DNA from 2 places in the Paenibacillus litoralis genome. Region 1 is predicted to be linked to the other one. Evidence: riboswitches for the same ligand, from Rfam matches in the RefSeq annotation. Region 1 holds a riboswitch; the other holds the start of a gene.
What was found. Region 1 has a riboswitch for cyclic di-AMP ahead of ACKGJP_RS35905 (C40 family peptidase). Riboswitches for the same ligand answer to the same signal wherever they lie in the genome.

Region 1 (6,017 bases):
GTCGTTCATGAAATCGGTCATCAGTTCTTCTACGGCATGGTCGCCTCCAACGAGTTCGAGGAAGCTTGGCTGGACGAAGGCTTCACTTCCTACGCCGAAGACAAGCTGATGGAAAAGGAATACGGCGTAAGATCGAACCTGCCGCTCGAAGGCAGCTATATGACGGCCCCCGCTCCGCTGAAGAAAAATGCATGGGACTACGGCCCGCACGGCCAGTACGCCGATAATGTCTACACCCGTTCCAAGCTGGTGCTGAGCGCAATGGAGAAGGAAGTCGGGGCGAGCACGATGAACAAAATCATGCGTACTTACTTCAGCCGATGGAAATTCAAACATCCGTCGACGCAGGATTTTCAGAAAACAGTTGAAGACGTCACCAAACGCAAGTGGGACGACTTCTTCAATCAATACGTCTACGGCGGCATGATGATCGACTATTCCGTGGAGAGCATCCGTACCCGCAAAGCCGAGCAGCAAGGGCAAACCGTCTACGAGAGCGAAGTGCTGATCCGCAAGCGGGGCGCGCAGCATGACGCCGTGCCGATCCGCTTCCATTTTAGCGACGGCACGAAGCTCGACAAGACGTGGAACAGCGACGGCACCGAAACGCTGTATAAGCTCAGCCACAGCGCGCCGGTCGACTGGGTCATGATCGACCCCGACCGCAACCTTATTCTCGAGAACAAACACATGAACAACTTTATGAAAGCGGAAGTCGATCCGAAATGGAACGCGCGCTGGAACATCGGCGTCGACAAAATATTGGAGACCTTGTTCGGATGGGTCGCCTGGTGAGGTGAATCGGATGATTCGATACGTGAAGGAAGGCTGGACGGAGGCGTGGCGGCAGCCGTTCGTCCTGCTGACGATGTTTGTTTACCGGTTCGCTTGGGGCTTCGCGCTCTTCTCCCTCGCCCGTTCCGTCGTGCTGCCCCTTCTGCACCGGTACCCGGGCAAGACGATTTCGGAGTCGCAGGTTCAGCTGTTCTATGCGGAGGGGCAATTTCAGCTGCTCAAAACGGACATCGCCCACTCCTACCTTTGGCTGCTGCTCGGTCTGCTTATTGCCCGCATGGCGCTTACGCCTCTGCTGAACGCCGCCGTCTACTATTCGATCGCCCGACCTGAAGAAAATGCCGGCTACCGTTTTTTTAAAGGGATCAAGAAGCTTGGCTTGCCGTTTATCGGCTACTATACGCTGCGCATAGCGCTGACGCTCGGTCCTCTTGCTTTGCTCCTTCCGAAGGTCAAAGGCATCGTGGCGCACGGCGGCAGCTATGAAGGGATTCTGAAGGAACTGCTGCCGTATGGAGTCGCCGCCTTTCTGTACGGCGCTTTGATTCATCTTTTGTTCGTCTTCCTCCAGCTTGGCCGGGCCGAGGAGCGCCCGATGGGAGCGTCGCTCGGCACCCTGTTCCGCTCCTTTCTCCTAATGATCGGCGTAGCCCTTGTATTGTTTCTCATCACTTTGCTCATCTCCAGCATCGTCGTCTTCGCATCGCTCATGTGGGCCGGACTATGGGCGCTCATCCTGTACCAGGTTTATAGGTTCGTACAGACGCTGTTCGATCTGTGGGGAATCACCTCCCAGCATCGGCTGTACGTGGAGAAAAGCGACTATTGAACGATCCCCGTGACCGCAAGCGCAAAGAATGAATAAAACCTCCAAACCGCCGAGAATGAATGCGGGCTTGGAGGTTTTTTCAGCATGCAGCCGGGTTTATTTACGGTATAGAAAATAGTTGACCTCAAGCGGCACTTCGATCGACACGAACCGCAGCGACGCGCTTCCGCTTGCCTCAAAGCGGAATGAAGATTCCGCATTCGCAGCGGTCAAGACCGCGAAGTCTGCGTATTGCAAAGGCTCGGCCCGCAGCCCCGACTGCTCCTGTACGCCGCCTTCGCCCTCGACGACGAGCAGTGCGACGGCCCGGCCCTTAGGCACCTCGTACCTGTGCATGCTCCCCGGATCCAGCGTCACATCGAGCATGATCGGCGCCGTAATCAGCGAGACCGGGGCGCCTTCGCCGATGATCGTTTTCACCTTAACGCCATCCTCATTACGCGCCGGAAACTGCTCGTGCTCGAATTGACGGTAGGTCGGCTCCAGCTTATTCGCCTCAACGAGATTCGGCTCGAACCAAATCTGGAACAGCTCCGCATCCTTCTCCAGCTTCTCGGCGTGATGCACGCCGCTGCCCGCCTGCATCACTTGCGCGCCTCCGGCGGAAACCTGCTGCGAGTTCCCGAGGGAATCGCTGTGCACCCCCGTACCTTTGAGCACGTACGAAACGATTTCGAACCCCGAATGCGGATGGGGAGGGATTTCGAACGTTTCGTTCGCCTTAGCCCACGCCCAGTAAAACAGCGGTCCTACGCGCTTTACGGCCCCCTCTTCGCGAGGGAACGCGATCGGCTTGCGCTCGCTGATTTCTCCGTTTTGGCCGAACTGCCCTCTCCCCTGCTGCTCCGTTCCGTAAATCGTTACTCCCATTTTAAATTCCTCCTTTGATTAGGTTGTCCAATACGTCCGCTTATCCCGCAGGAAAGCCTCGTTTATGTTGCCAGTCAAAAAATCTCAAAATTAAGATAATGACGTTGCGGCGGGCACCAGTAAGCTACTTGTAAGTCTCCTGTGCCGCTTTGCCCAGCTTCTTGAGCAGCCGCACCGCTTGCTTCTTCTCTTCCGGGTTTAGCCCGCTTACCGCTTGCCGGATCGCCTCCGTATGCGACGGAAACAGCTCTTGTATGAGCTTACGGCCATTGTCCGTCAGCTCCGCATAAATGACGCGACGGTCATTCGGATAAGGAACCCGATTCAACAGCTTCTTTCTCACGAGCTTATCGACCACATACGTGATGTTTCCGCTCGAAATTAATATTTTCTCTCCGATCTGCTGAAGCGGCTGCGGTCCTTTATGATAAACCAGTTCAAGCACGCCGAATTCCGTCGGATTAAGACCGTGCCTGCGAATATGACGGGTTGAATGGGCTTCCGCCCAAATGTGCGCCCGGGACAGCACTATATACAGCTCGAGCGATTCGTCCTTCCCCTCGTCGACATGTGCCATTGCTTCTTCCCTCCGATCGACCAGCGCGATTGAATTATCTTAACATTAAGATAATCGAACGCTGCTATTTTGTCAAACGCTGCCGAGTATTCGGCTTTATCCGGCCGTTCGACAAAATTCTCGGTTATTTTTAAAAAAGATGATGTTTTTTTAAAGAAAACTTAAGAAACCGGCAGGATTTTCATCCCGGATAGCGAATTCATAACGTCGGCAAGAAAAAAAAGGAAAGATGCCGAATTCCCTGATCGGGAAACGGGGGAACCAATACTGGGTGAATTGATCTCGAAAGCAAGGGATCATAGGGTACCTTCAACCGAACCCTCAGCTAACCTCGTAGGCAACGGAAGGAGTTTCGTTTTGAAGAAAGCTGTCGTATTTGTCGTTAGTATCGTCATGTTTCTGAGCTTCATGGCAAGCAGCGTCTCTGCGGAAACCCCGCTGAACGAAGCAGTGGACGAATTGATTGGAACCCCTTACAAATATGCGGGGATGTCGGAAAAGGGCTTTGACTGCTCCGGCTTTACCAGCTATTTGTTCGCCAAGTTCAACATCGATCTGCCTCACAGCTCGAAGTCCCAAAACACGGAGGGCTTCTGGGTCGACAAGAAGGATCTCCGCGCAGGAGATCTGGTGTTCTTTAACACCGACGGCAAAGGGATTTCCCATGTCGGCGTCTACCTCGGGGATGGCATTTTCGCTCATTCCGCAACCGGAGACGGCGTCATCAAAACGAAATTGTCCGATTCGTATTACGCGAAGCGGTACGTTTCGGCCCGCCGCGTGATGTGGGACGATCTTTACAATCAGTTGACCACGGACGCGAAATAAGTAAAAGCAAGCGAAAGTATAAGTATTGCCTTATCCGAGTACATACTTATATGTCGCGAAAAAGACCTTCCGGACTCATGTCCGGGAGGTCTTTTTCCGTCCCCTATTTGGATCTTAGCCAGTTATACCGCTTGAATAACCGGCCAGTGCAGCTCGACGCCCTCGGCGGCGAGCAGCCGCTGGAAGTCGGCAAGCAAAGTCGCATCGTTGCGCACCTGGCGGGGCTCTACTTGATTAAGCATGCAGAACACGGCCAGATAGCCGGCTGCTTCCCCGATGTTCCATTCCACCGGATGAAGCCGGTAGCATCCGTTCGTCAGATGGGTCGTCCCGATATTTTTGCAAGCCGGCAGCAGGTTGTTCATCCGTACCGGGATTAAGCTGCCGAGCGGAATTTGGAACGGGTAGGTCGAGCTGTCGATATACGACTGCATGCCGGTGCTCGGATGCAAGTCCATCCGATAGCAGCCGATGCCGATCGTATCCGCGAACGGCATCGCGCCTTGGTCGCCGCGGCAAGGCGCCGTAATATGCTGCTCCAGCACCGTGAACTCGGCACGGATCCGGCGAGATTCGCGGATGTATGCCGCCTTTGCCAGCCCGTCCTCCGTGCCGACTACGTCTTTGCGCAGCCTTAAGCCCGGGTAACCGAGCTTGCCGTCCGGCCGGGGCGCTTCCGTCTGCATCCAATAGAAGAACGAAAGGCTTAGCTGTCTCGCCCCTTCCAGGTGACGCTGCCGCTCCTCTTCACTGACGTCGATGACCGGGCCGAGCCAGTAATCGTGCATAATCCAGTTAACTAGCGTAATATCGCTGGCATAAGTGCCCGGAGCGAAGTTCGATTTGTCGATAATGCGCCGGTACCGCCACAGATCAGGAACGCCTTGCTGCGGCATAATCGAGTAGAGCGTCGGCTCCAGCGTAATATAGTGCGGAACAAGCATGCCCAACTGCTTGCCCGGCCAAAAATCGGCCTGGTAATCGCGCCAGAACGCATAGTCCCGCGGCTTTTCGATCGTGTGGTCTTCACCTTCGATATAATCCATGGCAAAACAGTGCGTAATCGCCTGCATATCGGTAGGATCGGCATCTCCCGTCAACGCGTGCGGCTCGCCGGTTTCCCGCTGCGATTCGGAACCCGTTACATATTCCGTGCCCGTCATCGGGAGCAAGTCGCCGCATTCGGTCGCGTCCAAAAAATAAGGCGCCGTCAGTACCGTCTCGCCGCCGGTATCGGTATGGCGAACCGTAACGGAACGGACGCGATCGCCGTCGGTCTCCGCAGCAACCGGTACGCAGTTGAGCAGCACGACAAGCTTGCCGCTATGCACATAGGGCGCCAGCATATCCTGCAGTACGGCTAAGGCGGTACGCGGCTCGTGGCATAAGCGGCTGACGTTCCCGTTGCCGGGATTCAGGTTCCGGTTGGCGCGCGCTTCCGGCGTAAGCGGCATTGTGCGCCTGTAGAAATCGCGCACGCCGTCGCGGAATTGCCGGTAAGTACGCGTACAGCCGAATTGCTCGATCCATCTGTGCTCGTCGGGCGGCACCGCTTGACTGGTCAGCTGCCCGCCGATCCAATCGGTTTCTTCGGTCATCACGACCGTCTTGCCCAATCTCGCTGCAGCTAACGCTGCGGCGCAACCGCCCGTTCCCCCTCCGATAATCACCACATCGCTCTTCCGTTCCCGCTTCATCCGTCTCCATCCCTTCAACCTTCATTTGTTCCGTCAAGTTACGTTTTTGTTTCAAATCTCAGAAAGTATAAACTCCGCTGATTGTTCGATTTCTCGGTAAACGTCTGGCACCAAAGTAGACCGAAGGGCGCTTATCCTTGGTAAATAAACGAACGATACTTCTTGATAAGATTCGACAACCCCTACATTGACATCCAATTTACCATCATTTTATAATGAGTTAATCAATGCTTCTAGTTTAGTTTTAGTTACGTTTTTATTAACTTTTACTTTACTTACGTTTATGAAAAATCCATACCGTAAATAAGGAGACCGGCCATGCCGCGAAAAAAAACGATTAAGCTGGATGATTTGGCGGAGGAGCTCGGGCTGACGGCGCATACCGTCTCCAAAGCGCTGAGAGGGCTGCCCGGAATGTCCG
Region 2 (6,017 bases), 2.7 Mb from region 1:
TGATGTCGGTATTGCCGGCGTCAGCTTTTTTTAGTGTCTGACAACGCCCCGCGCCCCGAAGCGGAGCAGGCCGAGCAGTTCGCAGCCGAAGTTGCGCCCGTGCTGCGGCGCGAGATTCCTAGCAAGGTATGGAACGAAGTGCCGCCAAAGGATGTGCAGGCGATGCAAACGGGATAGGCATGCCTAATTCCTAAGGGGGAAGGCGGCGTGGCTGCGGGGAGGCGTTTATATGGCGGACAAGAAACAATTGAAATTGGGCGCGATTTTGCACGGGGTTAGCGGCAGTATAAGCGGCCGGCGGCATCCGATAGCGGTCACGGACGCAAGCGTCAATTTCGAGCTTTACAAATCGTGGACACGAAAGACGGAAGATGGTAAGTTTGATTTTGTATTCATAGCGGACGGTCTCTACATTACGGAAAAAATCGATCCCGCATTTTCTGAACCGTTTCGAGCCGGTTACGGTAGTTCGTCAGGTCGCCCACGAGTCGGATACGCTTCGCGGCAATCTGGGTGTTCCGATTCCGGAAAACCGCTACACTACACAAGCCGTATCCCGGTAATACGGGCGGCGGCATATAAGGAGAGAATAACGAAATGGCGAACATCGTATTGATTTCGGGTAGTCCTGCAGCAAATTCGAGGCTGAACGGCGTACTTCAGGTGCTGGAGCGGCAGCTGACGGAAGAAGGCGCACAGCATTCGCGCATTTCGGTAGTCGAGCTGCCGCCGGAGGATTTGGTCTACACGAAATTCGATAGTCCGGCCATTGCGGCTGCAAATCGGCTTATTGAGCAGGCGGATGCGGTCGTCGTGGCGACGCCGGTATACAAAGCATCCTATACGGGCGTGCTGAAGGCGTTCCTCGATCTGATCCCGCAGAAAGGGCTGGAAGGCAAAGTGACGCTACCGGTCGCAATCGGGGGCACGGTTGCCCATCTGCTCGTGATCGATTACGCGCTCAAGCCTGTACTGTCCGCGCTCGGCGCCCGCCATCAGCTGCAAGGGGTATACGTTCAAGATTCCCATGTGCAGCGGCTTGAAGGCGGACTGTTTCAAGTGGATGAAGAAATTGCCGGTAGAATTCGCCAAGCGGCGCAGGAACTGGTCGCTTCTCTTCCGAATCGCGGGTAACGATAACCGGTATCGGAAACAGTCGGTCTGACGAGCGTTTGGGCGTCAAGGCCGGCTTTTTTTTGCGAACGGGGAACCTCTGTACGCATATGAGGCCATCCGTTCGTCTGCGCCGAGCATGTAACGGCGGAAAGCGATCAGCCGTCAGCCGCTCGTCTTTTTCGAGTGCGTGTCGCTGGATTGGCTTCGGATTCACCGGGTATTCCAAAATCTCGATCAACCGAGCGCTTTTGCCGAAAATGCGACGCAAAAATACGTGGTACATGTTGGTAATTGGAGGCAAAGCGGATTCGCTGGAATCGGGGTTGTCGTTTTTTGCGATGCTGCGCGATTATGGCAGAAATATGGCGCATGAGGGAGAATTCAAGCGTTCATAGCATGGCGCTCTTATAGGAATAACTAGGGATTTGGCGGTAAGGAATGCCTTCGTCATAAGGCCGGTTTTTCAGGGAATCTTGTAAAACTGTAAGAAAATGTGGGTTTTCGTATCGAAGGGTCTATGTTAGTCTTACAGGAGCCGAAACTTCCGCTCCGGAAGTGCGGGGGACGATATATTATGAACGTAAAATGTCCGGCGGTCAATCATTATTTTAAAACCGGTACGTTTATCGTTCGTTTGGGGTGAATCTCGCATCAGCGAGTAGGGACTAACCTTTGGTCCGAACCCGACAACTAACCTCGTAGGCAATAGATATCAAAGGAGACTGCTATGACTTTCAATCCTGTAAAAAAGACGCTGGCAGGCCTTGCCATTAGCCTGTCCATCGCCGCCTTTGCTTTGCCTGCGCATGCTATGGAAGTTGCGGAGGACACGTATGCGGTGCAAGAAAACGATACGTTTTGGTCCGTTTCGCAAAAGCTTCACATTCCCCTGATGGATTTGCTCGCAGCAAACAAAACGATCGATCCGATGAACGTATATAAAGGATTGACTTTCAACCTTCCTCCGATGCTTGAAAAGACCGTATTCGCTTATAAGGCTGAATCCGATCAAGCCCCTGCGGTTGCGGTACAAGCGGCTCCGGCAGCTGAACCGGCGCAAGCCGAGCCCGCGCCGACAACGGCAGCGGCGACCCCGGCGCCGACTCCGGCAGCCAAAAAGGTTGCGGCAGCCCCTGTAAAGGCTGAGGCGAAAGCGACGCCTGTAAAAGCGAAGCCCGTCGCAGCAGCGAACACGGTAAACACGGCAAACGGCAAAACCGTTTCGTACAGCAAAATGATTCCCGTCGTCGCAACGGCTTATTCCGATGCGGCGGAAGAGAACGGCGGCTGGGGCGCAGTCGATTACTTCGGCAATCCGCTCAAGGTCGGCACCATTGCCGTCGATCCGAACGTGATCCCGATGGGAAGCAAGTTGTATGTGACCGGCTATACGTTTAACGGACTGCCGACAGGCATGATCGCAACCGCATCCGATCAGGGCGGCGCGATTAAAGGAAACCGCATCGATATTTTCATCCCGAATTCGATGGGCAATGTTCAATCGTTCGGCATGCAAAACGTGAAGGTATACGTTCTGAAATAAGACCGTTACAAAGATTAGTTTTACCCGATCGCACATTTTCATGACGTGAACGGCCGAAAATAGCAAGCTGCACCGGTTTACATACCGGTTCCGGCTTGCTTTTTTTGCTGTCATCCAGAACCGTTTACGGTTCGTAAGTGTTTAAGGATGAATCCGCTTTCGATGGGGCGGTTTTTCGAATGGAGTTGAAAAGGAGAGCCGGTTGCGTTCGATCGGGACCTCGGCCAACCCCTTGCCTCGCCGCCGGTCAATCGCGCCTCCGAAACCGCCGCTTCTGACTGCGGCGGTTTCGGAGGTTTTTTCGCCGGCACGCTTGTGGTACAATCCCAATCGTGTCCGAATTACGTTTAGGCTTGTATACGCACCAATATTTTTGCTTGCAAGTCGTAACCTGTCTGGATGTTCCAGTGTTTCTACTAAATCCAAGGGAGCATTTTCTAGAACCGGCGTTATTCGCCTGCTGAACGGGATAATATAGGAAAGAAGCCTTACGACGGAAGGAAAAGCGGCGCCGCTGACGAAGCCTATAGATGGCAAAGTCCCGCGAGCATAAGCATCGTATGGACAGACAGAGGGGGGCCTCGCGTTGGATAATCAACAATATATACGGGTCGAAGAAGCTGCGCAACTGCTCGGCGTGTCGGGAGCGACCGTTAGAAATTGGCTGAAGGCGGGAAAACTCGCCGCCTATAAAGAAGGGAGATCGCCTCTCTTCGACAGGAGAATCGTAGCGGAGCTCCGAACGGAGCTGTTCGCTGCGAACTCCCAGCGGCTAAAGCAGAGAAGAAACAAAGCCGCGGCGGAAGGCAATCTGATTCCGGCGGAGTATGTGAAATCCATGGGCCTAGTGGAGCTGGCCAGGACGGTCGTTCAACTGGTCGGCGAGGAAAACGCAGCCGTGCGCTCCGAAGCGGTTTTGGCGGAGATCGCCTTGCGGCTTCTCGCCGATAGAGGGCATATCGCCGCAAAAGAGACGGATTTGCGTGCCGGCGGCATCTTGGCGGCGGTACACGCCGGTAAAATAACGCTTGGCGCTTACGGCAATCCGATTTCCGCTTTGTTCGATTTCCGGAAGGACGGACCGAGCCCGGTGGAGCAGTCCGTCATGCGCAGGCTGCTTAAAACCCCCGTGCGGTATATGGAGGGGGAGGACTTGCTCGGACTCTTGTACATGTCGCTCTCCAATCTGCGGACCCGGAAGCCGCAGGGCAGCTACTATACCCCGTCCAAGCTCGTTGAAGCGCTGGTAGAATCGAGCCTGAAGCTGCTGGCGGACCATCCGCTGCCTGCCGTAATCGATCCGTGCTGCGGGTCGGGAAATTTTTTGATTCATACGTATTTATCGCTTAAAGCGAAGCTGCTTCAAGCCGGTACGGCTGTAGAAGACGCAGAACGGATTTTGCGGACGCGATGCATGACGGGCTATGACATCGACCCGGTTGCCGTCAGCCTGGCCAAGGTGAATATGTCGCTTCTTGCGGGGCGTACGGAGGACGAGTCTTCGCTGGATTTTCGTATCGTGCAGCAGAACTCGCTGGCGTCCGCGGAAACGGCTTCGGAGAAGTTCGATCTTGTGATCGGCAACCCGCCCTGGGGCTACAAATTTAATCATGAGGAAATCGCCGCCTTGCGCAAAGCTTATTTTTCGGCGGGATCGTCGGTGGAGTCCTTTGCGCTTTTTATGGAAAGCGGCGTCAACATGTTGGGAGAAGGCGGCTTGCTCGCGTTCCTGCTGCCGGAGGCGGTGCTGCATGTCCATCTGCACCGGCCTATACGCCGACTGCTGCTGGAGAGGACCAGTATCGAGCGTATCGAGCTGCTGGGCACGCCCTTCAGCCGCGTCTATGCGCCTGCCGTCACGCTAACGGTCCGCAAAACCGCACCCGATGCCGCGCATGCGGTTAAGGTGCTTGCAGGCGAAGAAGCTTATGAGGTCGCCCAAACGCGATTTGCCGAGAACGAGCAAAGCGTATTCAACGTGCAGGCGACGGATCGGGAGCATGATTTGCTCGAACGGATGAAAACGCTGAAGGGCGCCATGTTTCTGGGCGGCCACGCCGAGTTTGCGCTTGGGATCGTGACGGGCAATAACGGTCTGTATGTGCAAGCCGAGAAGCCGGAGGGCGGGGAGGTCGTGCTCAAGGGCAACAATCTCTATAAATACAACTACAACCCGGGCAACAGCTATCTCCTGTTCACGCCGGATAAATTCCAGCAGGTGGCGCCTGAGCAAACGTATCGCGCCAAGGAAAAGCTGCTGTACCGGTTCGTCAGCGAGCAGCTCGTCTTCGCCTATGACGACAGCCGGCGATTATCGCTCAACAGCGCAAATCTGCTGATTCCGAAGCTGCCCGGCTACTCCGTCAAATATGTGATGGCCGTTCTCAACTCGCGGCCGATCCAATATTTTTATTCGCACTCGTATCAGTCGGTCAAGGTGCTCCGCGGATACATCGAATCGCTTCCGATTCCGCCCTGCGGGCTTGAACAGCAAGAGGAGATCGTCCGTTTGACCGACGCTTTGAGGCGGCAAAAAAAGCTTGCTTCGAGGCTTGCGCTTTACGAGCAAATCGATGAAATCATCATGGATTTGTTCTGCTTGCTTCCCGAGCATAAAGCGCTGATTCGCAAAAAGCTGCCAGCCGTCAAATTTTTGTCCGTTCGGTAAGGCGCCTTTGGATAATCCACCGTATCCGGCTGCTAATTTTGCATACAGATAATGACTTATAACCTTCTCAGCGCAGCGAATGGTTGTCAGGAACTGAAAAAAGCCTCTCACCGGCATGGTGAGAGGCTTTTTATGCCGAGGGGAGCCTTTCGGCCCTGTGAAGCATGCTGCCGGCGCTTCGTTACGCCTGTTTCGCAGGGTCAGGGCGTCCGAGAAACGTCCAAAAGGCGCCGCCCAACAAATCTTCGATATCCCGGCGAATCTCTTCTTCCTCCAGCCGCCAGCCGGCATCGAACAGGTCGCCGTACTTTTCGCAAAGCACCTTAGCGATAATCGCCCGTGAGTGATCCCATTTGTAGATCAGCTGGTCCAGAATCCGGCAGTCGGAATGCTGCGGGATGACGCTGCCGCCAAGCAGTTCGAGCCGCATACGCGTTATTTCCTCGATTAAGCTGGGATTGTTGAGGAACCACCAGCAGCCGAATACGAGCAGATTGCGGTTTTTGCGGGCCGTAACGGCCAGTTCGTGCTGGTTTTCGCGAGACAGCATCGTAACCAGAAACTTGTTGTCCGGATAGCGGCTGACGATTCGTTCGACCGTTCCGATATCGCTCTTGCCGACGCTGTCCCCGGCGAAACGGAGCGAAGGGTTAACCTGACGCTTGACGCCGATCATCATGGCAAAAGGAA

Region 2: another riboswitch for cyclic di-AMP. It lies ahead of ACKGJP_RS24565 (3D domain-containing protein); the one in region 1 lies ahead of ACKGJP_RS35905 (C40 family peptidase).

What each region holds. Positions count from the first base shown of each region.
Region 1 is NZ_CP176395.1:8,502,890-8,508,906, forward strand. It holds gene ACKGJP_RS35885 (M1 family metallopeptidase) at 1-795, shown strand, start outside; gene ACKGJP_RS35890 (hypothetical protein) at 806-1,624, shown strand; gene ACKGJP_RS35895 (pirin family protein) at 1,721-2,494, opposite strand; gene ACKGJP_RS35900 (MarR family winged helix-turn-helix transcriptional regulator) at 2,619-3,071, opposite strand; cyclic di-AMP (ydaO/yuaA leader) riboswitch at 3,292-3,426, shown strand; gene ACKGJP_RS35905 (C40 family peptidase) at 3,429-3,899, shown strand; gene ACKGJP_RS35910 (FAD-dependent oxidoreductase) at 4,022-5,596, opposite strand; gene ACKGJP_RS35915 (LacI family DNA-binding transcriptional regulator) at 5,915-6,017, shown strand, end outside.
Region 2 is NZ_CP176395.1:5,775,150-5,781,166, reverse strand. It holds gene ACKGJP_RS24585 (hypothetical protein) at 34-177, shown strand; partial or broken gene ACKGJP_RS24580 (LLM class flavin-dependent oxidoreductase) at 230-482, shown strand; gene ssuE (NADPH-dependent FMN reductase) at 598-1,134, shown strand; partial or broken gene ACKGJP_RS24570 (LysR family transcriptional regulator) at 1,271-1,369, shown strand; cyclic di-AMP (ydaO/yuaA leader) riboswitch at 1,640-1,836, shown strand; gene ACKGJP_RS24565 (3D domain-containing protein) at 1,844-2,659, shown strand; gene ACKGJP_RS24560 (TaqI-like C-terminal specificity domain-containing protein) at 3,246-5,327, shown strand; gene ACKGJP_RS24555 (glucuronate isomerase) at 5,509-6,017, opposite strand, start outside.